Regions from separate parts of the Micromonospora sp. L5 genome, predicted to be linked through region 2. Evidence: riboswitches for the same ligand, from Rfam matches in the RefSeq annotation. Region 2 holds a riboswitch; each other region holds the start of a gene.
What was found. Region 2 has a riboswitch for cobalamin ahead of ML5_RS28675 (ribonucleoside-diphosphate reductase subunit alpha). Riboswitches for the same ligand answer to the same signal wherever they lie in the genome.

Region 1: it holds a riboswitch for cobalamin, as region 2 does, so the genes downstream of both, ML5_RS22320 (peptidase) here and ML5_RS28675 (ribonucleoside-diphosphate reductase subunit alpha) in region 2, are expected to answer to the same signal.
Region 3: it holds a riboswitch for cobalamin, as region 2 does, so the genes downstream of both, ML5_RS21415 (ABC transporter substrate-binding protein) here and ML5_RS28675 (ribonucleoside-diphosphate reductase subunit alpha) in region 2, are expected to answer to the same signal.

The regions. Positions count from the first base shown of each region.
Region 1 is NC_014815.1:4,771,842-4,775,094, reverse strand. Features, by position in the region: gene ML5_RS22325 (hypothetical protein) at 1-95, opposite strand, end outside; gene ML5_RS22320 (peptidase) at 131-1,174, opposite strand; cobalamin riboswitch at 1,273-1,409, opposite strand; gene ML5_RS22315 (alkaline phosphatase PhoX) at 1,539-2,699, opposite strand; gene ML5_RS22310 (beta-1,3-glucanase family protein) at 2,878-3,253, opposite strand, start outside.
Region 2 is NC_014815.1:6,226,607-6,229,859, forward strand. Features, by position in the region: gene ML5_RS28665 (LysE family translocator) at 1-454, shown strand, start outside; gene ML5_RS28670 (PrsW family glutamic-type intramembrane protease) at 542-1,387, opposite strand; cobalamin riboswitch at 1,508-1,724, shown strand; gene ML5_RS28675 (ribonucleoside-diphosphate reductase subunit alpha) at 1,839-3,253, shown strand, end outside.
Region 3 is NC_014815.1:4,565,981-4,569,233, forward strand. Features, by position in the region: gene ML5_RS32915 (N-acetylmuramoyl-L-alanine amidase) at 1-554, shown strand, start outside; gene ML5_RS33115 (hypothetical protein) at 626-748, shown strand; partial or broken gene ML5_RS31620 (MFS transporter) at 778-1,017, opposite strand; cobalamin riboswitch at 1,606-1,790, shown strand; gene ML5_RS21415 (ABC transporter substrate-binding protein) at 1,832-2,815, shown strand; gene ML5_RS21420 (iron ABC transporter permease) at 2,842-3,253, shown strand, end outside.

The DNA of each region.
Region 1 (3,253 bases), 1.5 Mb from region 2:
GGCGCGGGCTCGACTGCGGTCAGCGCGACGCCGGCCACGACGGCGGCCAGCAGGCCGGCCAGCCAGGTGCGGACTGTGGAACGATGACGGAACACGGATCCTCCTGTGATCGGGTGCGCGGCGAAGGGGTTCACGGGCAGGCGAGTGCCGGTGCGCCGGGGTCGGCGCCGGCGGCGGACAGACGGGCGTACCCGATCCCGGTGAGACCGAGGACGGCCTGGGCGGTCGCCCGGGGTGCGGTGGCCGGATCGAAGCCGCCGCCGTCGAAGTCGACAGCGCCCCTGTCGGCCGGCGCCCCGGCGCAGCCGACCTGGAGTCCGGCGAGGAATGCCCGGGCCCGCGCCCAGGCCGGCAGCCGGTGGCCGTCGCGCAGGGCCTGCGCGGCGAGGCCGGTGCTGTTGGCGTTCGGCGTGCCGCCCGCGTTGGCGAAGCCGCCGTCGGCACGCTGAACGGACACCAGCCAGCGCAGCCCGGCGGCGGCGTCGGCCGGACGGTCCGCGGCGCGCAGCGCCTGTGCCGCGAGCGCGGTGGCGTCCACGTCGGACGTGCAGACCGGTTGCGCGGGCAGCAGCGGGTAGCCGCCGTCCGGGCACCGGGTGCCGGCCAGCCAGGCGGCCGCCGCCGGTGGCGCTCCGCCCGCCGTACGGTCCAGCGCCAGCAGCGCGAAGGATTGGCTGAACGCGTTGCTGTAGTCGCCGTACGCGGACCGGTCGCTGAACCTGCCGGCCGGCGTCTGGAGCGAGCGCAGCCGGGCGATCAGGTCCACCCCGCCGACGTCGGCCGGGTCGCCGCCGCGCACCTGCACGGCGAGGGCGAGCTTGGCGGTCGCACCCGCGTACGCCTCGGAGGCGCCGTCGCCGAGGTAGCCGTCGCGGATGTCCGGCCGGGCGACCCAGGCCAGCGCGTCGGCGCCGTGGTCGTCGGCGACGCCGGTGGCGGCGAAGGCGAACACGGCGTCGAGGGTCAGCCCCTGGTCGGGGTACGCGACACCGTCGAAGACCGCCTCGAAGCGTTCGCCGTCGACGAGTTGCCGGGCGAGCCAGCCGCCGGCGGCCTCCGGGCGGGTGAGGGCGGCGCGCTCGGGGGCGGCGACGGCGGGTGTGGTGAGGGTGAGAGCGGCGAGTACGCCGCAGAGGAGCGCGAGCAGGCGGTGCCGGCTTCGGCGGACGACCATCGGAAGCGCCTTTCCGGCCCGGCGGTCGTCGAAAGCCCGGACGACCGCGGCAACGCCGCGTCGACCGGGACTCCGACCCGTGGGCCACGACGGGTGGGGAGCGGATACACGCGTACGACGGGTATTCGGGCTCGCCGCCGCAGATCTCTCTGGGCGGCCTACCGTTGCGGGCCAGCGCCGGATTTCGACCGGTCTTCCCCCGCACGTACACGCGGTGGTTCAGTTGTCGCGACAGTCTGCTGTGGCCGGAGCACCGATGTCAATGCGCCAGGAACCGGACACGTGCCGTGACGGCCGGCAGGACGCCCGGTGAAGACCGGGCGTCCTCCACCGCGTGGTCACTGTCAGCGGGGCCGGGAGCCGGTCATCGGCGGAACGGCCCGGTGACGCAGTAGGTGATGCCGCCGGAGGACGAGCCGGTCGTGCCGCGTTGCGACGAGAAGTACAGCCGGTCCCCCGCCGGGGTGAACGCCGGCCCGGTGATCTCCGAACCGCTCTGTCCGGTGATCCGCAGGAAGACCGAGATCTTGTCGTCGGGCGTGATCATGCAGATCTCCATGTTCCCGCCGTCCTCCGCGACGTACAGGTCACCGGCAGTGGACCCGGTGATGTTGTCGACCCCGGTCAGCGGAGGGGTGCCCGGACTGACCAGGTTGTCGTCGTAGGCGAGCTCGTACGTGCCGGCGGCCAGGTTGACCTGCCACACGCGGTTGTCGCCCTTCGTGGTGAACCAGACGGTGTCATCCGCGTAGTGACAGCCCTCGCCGCCGTTGAACGTCTTCGCGCCGGACACCTGCTGCCGGGTCGGGGTGGGCGAGCCGTCCGGGTCGGGCACCGTGGCCCAGGTGAACGTGCCGGAGGTCGCCGTACCGGCGCGGAAGACCTGGAGGGTTCCGGCGGAGAGGTCGCCCCAGGTGGTCGGCACGAACCGGTAGAACTTGCCGTCGGTCTCGTCCTCGGTCAGGTAGACGACCCGGCGGACCGGGTCGGCCGCGGCCGCCTCGTGCTTGAACCGGCCCAGCGCGGGACGCGCCACGGCGGTCCCGCCGAGGGGGTACGTCTCGAAGACCCGGCCCAGGGACACCTCCTCGCAGGAGAGCCAGGTGTTCCACGGTGTCTTGCCCCCGGCGCAGTTGTTGTTGGTGCCGGAGAGGATCCGCGACGCCCCGACCACGGTGCCGCTGGAGTCGAAGACGAGGCGTGAGGCACCGCCGCCCGCACCGGCTGACACCTCGGAGTTCGACACGTAGATCCAGCCGGTGCCGTTCGGGAACACGGCGCCACCGTCCGGAGCGTCGTGCCAGGTGTACGACGTCCCCGGCACCGTCCGACGGGATCGTGCGACGATCGAGCTGGTGAAGCCGGCCGGCAACTGGATGCCGTTGGCGTCGGCGGGCTGGAGCCCACCGTAGGGGCCCGCCGCGTTCTGCGCCGGGGCTCCGTACGCCGCCGACCACGCGGTGAACGGCAGCGCGACAGCGCCCGCACCGACGACAGTGGCCCGCAGCATTGCTCGACGATCCATGGAACCTCCTCGGTAGGTTCCCCAGATCTGACCGGGCGGAGCTTACGCACATCGATCTGTTGGATGAACGTCGATGGACGCCTCGGTGCGCGGCGTCGTGTCACCGGCCGTCTCGTCCGTCGCCTGCCGGTGACGGGAGCGACTCGCGGTCGGCCCCCGCCACCGTTCGCATGGCTGGTCAGCCCTTGCGCCACTTCTGGTTGGCCGTGCCCCCGCAGTCCCAGAGCTGGAGCCTCGCGCCGTCGTTGCCGTTCCAGTCCTTGATGTCGACGCACTTGCCGGCCTGGAGGTTGACCAGGTCTCCGGCCGCGTTCAGGGTGAACTGCTGGGCGCCGGTGCCGTTGCAGGTGTAGAGCTGCACCGCCGCCCCGTTCGCGGTGGACCCGGCGTCGATGTCCATGCACTTGTTGTTCTGGCTCTTGAGCGCCGTGCCGCTGAACGTCCACTTCTGCGCGTTGGTGTTGTTGCAGTTCCACATCTGCAACGGCGCGCGGTCGACGAAGTTGGAGCTCGGCACGTCGATGCACTTGTTGTTCCAGTTGCTGACCACTGGC
Region 2 (3,253 bases):
CGCCGCCGTGGTGGCCGGGCTCGCCACGCTGATCGCCGCGTCCCCGGTGCTGTTCACCGCGATCCGGTGGGCCGGTGCGGCGTACCTCATCGTGCTGGGCCTGCGGGCGCTGCGCGGCACGGGCCGGCCCGGCGCCCCGGCGGACCGGCCGGACGGCGGTGCCGGGCGGGCGTTCCGGCGCGGGCTGCTGACGAACCTGCTCAACCCGAAGATGATCCTGTTCAGTGTGGCGTTCCTGCCGCAGTTCGTCCGGCCCGAGGCGGGCCCGGTGGCGGCGCAGCTGGTGCTGCTCGGCGTGCTGTTCGTCGCGGTGCAGCTCGCCGTGGACCTGGCGCTCGGGGTGGGCGCCGGGCGGTTCGCCAGGCGGTGGGGCGACAGCCGCTGGTCACGGCGCGTCGACCGGCTCTGCGCTGTCGCCTTCGTCGCGCTCGGCGTCCGGCTGGCCGCCGGCTGAGGCGTACCGGGGCGAGTGGCGGAGCGCGGTGGGGCGTCGGCAATGCCCGGGCCGGTTGATCGACTCCATCACGCCGAAGTGGCGGCATCAGAAGTGCTCCGACCCCGCCACCTCGGCGAACTGGCGATGATCATGAGGCCGGTCCCGGTTCGGCTCCGCCGGCGTCCCGGACGCGGGCGGCCGCTCGCGGTCCAGGTGCAGGCGCAGCAGCACCCAGCCCAGCGACACGGCGCCGATGAACACGTACGCGGGCTGGGTGCCGAACGTGTCCCAGCAGGTGTGCAGCGTGACGGCGGCGGCGAAGGTGAGCAGGAACGCCGCCAGCTTCCGGCCGCCGGGCGCGGCGGCGAACGTGAACAGCGCGGCGGCGGTCAGCCCGGTCCAGGCCAGGTGCGCGGCGGGCGCGGTGAGACCGCGTACCAGCAGCGTCCGCTCGACCGCGCCGAGGTTGCCCTCCGACCCGACGAACGCGGCGAACGCGTAGCCCATGGTCTCCAGCGCGGCGAACCCGGTGCCGGAGGCCACGCCGATCACCAGGCCCTGCGCCGGGGACGGGTGCCGCCGCCACAGCAGCAGGATGCCGGCCGGCACGATCAGTTTGGCGGTCTCCTCGGCCAGGCCGACGAGCGCCATCGGCAGGACGCCGAGGCGGTGCAGGGTGCCGTACTCCAGCCAGCCGGCGGCGACCACGCCGACCACGCCGCCGAGGAGCGCGGCGACGCCGACGACGGAGCCGGGGACCGGGCGGCGGGCCGGCCGTCCCTGGGCGAAGGCCAGGAATGTGGCGGGCGCGACGCACGCGCCGAGCACGATCAGCGCCGGGACGAACGTGACGGTCCCGGTGCCGGCGAGTGTCTCCAGCACCAGCAGGTGAAGCCCGACGCCGACGAGCAGGACCGCCACCCACGCCCAGCGGCGTCCGGTATTCCCCATACCGCCGAGTATCGCGCCCGCCGGGTCGCGCCGGAATCGGGGGTAGGCACTGTGGACAGTGAGATCATTCCGACACGCCGACACGACATCTGGTGTTGCACGCAAGCCCTCACCGCCATATATGGTGGTGCCGCAGCTGGTTCGGCCGAGCCCTCCGGGGCGGGGCCGAGGCAAGAGGGAACCCGGTGGGAATCCGGGACTGCCCCGCAGCGGTGAGTGGGAACGACAGCCGTCAACAGCACTGGGCCACCGGCCTGGGAAGCGACGGCCGGTAGGCGACCGGCGACCCCGGTCGGGCCCGCGAGTCCGAAGACCTGCCAGCGCGCCGTACGCCTCCGCGTACGGCGGCCGGAGGTCGCGCGGGACGACCGACGCCAGCAGCCGGGCCGGCCGTGCGCCGCGCCCGTTGGCGTCTCCCGCCGTCTCCAGACGGTGACAGCGAGGAGAGGTCATGACTGTCGTGCAGGAGAGTCCCCCGTCCGGAACCGGCGGGTCCGAGACCCGCCGGCCGGCGATGCGGGTACGCAAGCGGGACGGCGACACCGAGCCGGTGGACGTCGGCAAGATCGTCCGGGCGGTCGAGCGCTGGGTCGCCGACCTGGACGAGGTGGACCCGCTGCGGGTGGCCACGAAGACGATAAGCGGGCTCTACGACGGGGCGACCACCGCCGAGCTGGACCGGTTGTCGATCCAGACCGCGGCGGAGCTGATCGGCGAGGAGCCGCAGTACTCGAAGCTGGCGGCGCGGCTGCTCGCCGCGTACGTGGACAAGGAGGTCCGCGGACAGGGCGTGGCGAGCTTCAGCCAGTCGATCGCCTACGCGCACGGGCTGGGACTGATCGGCGACGAGACGGCCGCGTTCGTGGCCCGGCACGCCCGCAAGCTCGACGACGCCGTGGACCCGGACGGCGACCTGCGGTTCGAGTACTTCGGACTGCGCACGGTGGCCGACCGCTACCTGCTGCGGCACCCGCAGTCGCGGCTGGTGGTGGAGACGCCGCAGTACTGGCTGCTGCGGGTGGCCTGCGGGCTGTCCCGCACCCCGGGCGAGGCGGTCGGCTTCTACCGGCTGATGTCCAGCCTGGCGTACCTGCCCAGCTCCCCCACGCTGTTCAACTCCGGCACCCGGCACACCCAGATGTCGTCGTGCTTCCTGGTCGACTCGCCGCGCGACGAGCTGGACTCGATCTACGAGCGGTACCACCAGGTGGCGAAGCTGTCGAAGTTCTCCGGCGGCATCGGCATCTCCTGGTCGCGGGTACGTGGCCGGGGCGCGCTGATCCGGGGCACCAACGGGCGCTCCAACGGCATCGTGCCGTTCCTCAAGACGCTCGACGCCGGGGTGGCCGCGGTCAACCAGGGCGGCCGGCGCAAGGGCGCGGCCTGCGTCTACCTGGAGCCGTGGCACCCGGACGTGGAGGAGTTCCTGGAGCTGCGGGACAACACCGGCGAGGAGTCGCGGCGTACGCACAACCTCAACCTGGCCAACTGGGTCCCCGACGAGTTCATGCGCCGGGTCGAGGCCGACGGCGAGTGGTCGCTGGTCGACCCGTCGGACGCCCCGGAGCTGCCCGACCTGTACGGCGAGGCGTTCGACGCCGCGTACCGGGCGGCGGAGAAGAACGCGGTGCGCACGGTCCGGGCGCGGGACCTGTACGGGCGGATGATGCGGACGCTCGCGCAGACCGGCAACGGCTGGATGACGTTCAAGGACGCCGCGAACCGGCTGTCCAACCAGACCGGTGAACCGGGCAACGTGATCCATCTGTCCAACCTGTGCACCGAGATCCTGGAGGTCAACGACGACGCCGAGACGGCGGTGTGCAACCTCGGCTCGGTGAACCTCGGCGCCCACGTCACCGCCGA
Region 3 (3,253 bases), 1.7 Mb from region 2:
TCGCCCTGTCCACCGGCACCTCCTTCACCGGCACCGCCGTGAAATGGCACGACTACTTCTCCATCGCCGGGGAGTTCCCCGCCCTCGGCGACGTCAACGGCGACGGCCGCGACGACATCATCACCTTCACCCAAGGCCCCGCCACCGCCGCCGACGTCATCGTCGCCCTGTCCACCGGCAACGGCTTCGGGGCACCGCAGAAATGGCACGACCTGTTCGCCGTCGGCGCCGAGCAGCCCCGGGTGGGCGACATCAACGGCGACGGCCGCGACGACATCGTCACCTTCACCTGCAACACCGACGCCGACGTCTACGCCGCCACCTCCACCGGCACCACCTTCGCCGGAACCACGATCAAGTGGCACGACTTCTTCTGCCTAACCGGCGAATTCCCCTACCTCGCCGACGCCAACGGCGACGGCAAAGACGACCTCATCGTCTTCACCAAAGGCACCACCAACGACATCTACGTCGCACTCTCCACCGGCACCACATTCGCCCCCAGCACCAAATGGCACGACTACTTCGGCCTCACCAGCGAAACCACACTCTGAGCCCGACGGCGAGCGACGCCGGCCCGGATCGGGACCGGCGTCGCTCGCCGTTTACCTGCCGCTCCACCACGTTGCGCGAGCTGGAGGCAGGCCTGACCGACGGGCTGGCCTTCGCTGCCGCGCGTACGTTGCTGGTCGTGGCGGTTGTCGCGGTGCGGCTGCGGCAGCGGCGTCACCTGCGCCTGGCCACCTGACCGGCGGGGACGTGGGCGGAACCCGGGGAGACGATCGCGGTCAGGCCGGCGGTGGACAGCGTCGCCCCGCCCAGGTCGAGACGCCCACCGGTCGGGTCCCGCGATTCCGGGACCAGTATCCGGCCGGCGAGCAGGCAGATCACCACGATCGGGACGTTCACCAGGAAGATCGCACCCCAGGGCAGGTGAGCCAGGACGAGTCCGCCGATCGGCGGCCCGGCGGCGAAGCCCAGCGCACTGGTCGCCGCCCAGATGCCGATCGCCGGGGACCAGCAACAACATCTTCCCGCTCGTCCCCGGCGTGGACGGCGTGGTACGCGACGAGAAGGGCAACGTCCGCTGCGTGGTCCTGCACGATACGCCCCTTGGAACCTTCGCCGAACGCACCCTGATCGACCCTCGCGCAGCGTGGTTCTACCCGACGGCGTGGACCCGGTGCGGATCGCCACCGCCATGAACCCGGGCGATGTCATCCTGGATCGCGCTGACGCGCCGCATCAACTTCACCGCGGGCCAGCGCGTCCTTGTCCTCGGCGCCGTCGGCAACGCAGGTCGGATGGCGATCCAGATCGCGAAGTACCGTGCTCGCTCGTCGAGCTCTTCGACGTCTGCATCGCCGGCCTCATGCCCACGACCGAGGAGCCGGTCGCTGGCGGACGTGGCCTCGCACCTGCGCTCACGTATTGCTGCTCAGCCTCAGCCACGGCGCTCACTGTCGATCACGTGCCCTCGCCCAGCCACCGCGCACGAGAAAGGAGCCGGATGGGTTGCGGGCCGACAGCCACGCCGAGGCCGGTCCGGCGCGTCGGATTTCCCACAGCGGGTGCCCGGACCGGATCCGCGGCGAGCGCGGGCCGTTATGGTGGGGACGCCGTGGTGTTCGGGAAGCCGGTGTGATGCCGGCGCGGCCCTCGCCACTGTGATCGGGAGACCGTCGGCCCTCGTCGTTTCGCGAGGTCACTGGGCAGAGATGCCTGGGAAGGCCGGCCGGCGGTTGCTTGTCCCGTCAGCCAGGAGACCGGCCACGGCACGTTCGTCCCCGTCCACGAGGTGTTGGAAGGCGGTCCCGCTGTGCGGTTCCCCATGCCCTGGCGCGTTGCCGCGCCGTTGTTGCTGTCCACTGTGCTGCTCACCGGCTGCGGCGCCGATGCCAAGCCTGCTGCCGCACCACCGGCGGTGTCCGCTGGACCGGTCGCGGTGACCAACTGCGGCACCCCGGTGACCATCGCGGCGCCACCGATGCGGGTCGTCACCATGAACCAGGCCGCCACGGAGATCATGCTGGCCCTGGGCCTGCAAGATCGGATGATCGGCACGGCCTACCTCGACGACGCGATCCTGCCCGCCTACGCGGACGCCTACGCTAAGATCCCGGTGCTGGCCAAGGAGTACCCGACCAAGGAGAAGCTGCTCGAGGCTGAACCCGATTTCGTGTACGCGTCGTACAACAGCGCGTTCGGTGACGAGGGGGTCGGTGACCGCGCCGACTGGCAGAAACTCGGCGTCGGCACCTACATCTCCCCTGCCGGGTGCCCGGCGCAGACCCGGCAGGCGAAGCTCGCCATCGGCGACGTGTTCACCGAGATCCGCGAGCTCGCGGCGATCTTCGGGGTGAGCGACCGCGGCGAGAAGCTGATCGCCGACCACGAGGGCCGCATCGCCACGGCCGCAGGCACCGCCCGCAACGTGAAGGTCATGTGGTGGGACGGCGGCAGCGACGCCCCGAGCGTCGGCGCCTGCTGCGGCGCCCCCAACATGATCATGTCGGCGGCCGGGGTCACCAACGCCTTCGCCGACCTCACCGGCAGCTGGGGCGACACAAGCTGGGAGACCGTCACCGACCGCAACCCCGAGGTCATCGTGCTCGTCGACGCGAGCTGGGATCCCGCCGCGCAGAAGAAGACCTTCCTCGCCGGGCACCGCACCCTCAAGGACCTGCCCGCGGTCAAACAGCAGTGGTACGTGGTGATCCCGTTCTCGTCAACCACGGCCGGTGTCCGCAACGTCCTCGGCGTCGAAGCCCTCGCCCAGGGCATCGCCGCGCTGCCGTCCGGGGCCCCGAGCTGACCGCCGTCACCACCCGGCCCGCCCCGGTGCGCACCCACCGCCCGGTGCGGGCGGTCGGCCTGGCCGCGCTCGTGCTGGCTCTGGTCGCCGGTCTGGTGCTGTCGGTGGCCGTCGCGGTCACCATCGGCCCGGCCGACCTGACTGTCGGGACGGTGTGGACGGTCGTCGCCGGCCACCTGGGACTCGCGAACTCGGACGTGCCGCTGCTGCGCGACCACATCGTCTGGGACCTACGTTTGCCCCGGGTTCTCGGCGCCGCCACGGTGGGGGCGGGCCTGGCCGCGGCCGGTGCGGTCATGCAGACCGTCACCCGCAATCCCCTGGCGGACCCGTACCTGCTCGGGGTCTCCTCAGGGGCGTCGCTGGGCGCGGTCCTGGTGGTCGTGGCCGGCATCGGTAGTGGCGTAGCCGCGCTGACCGGCGGCGCCTTCCTCGGCG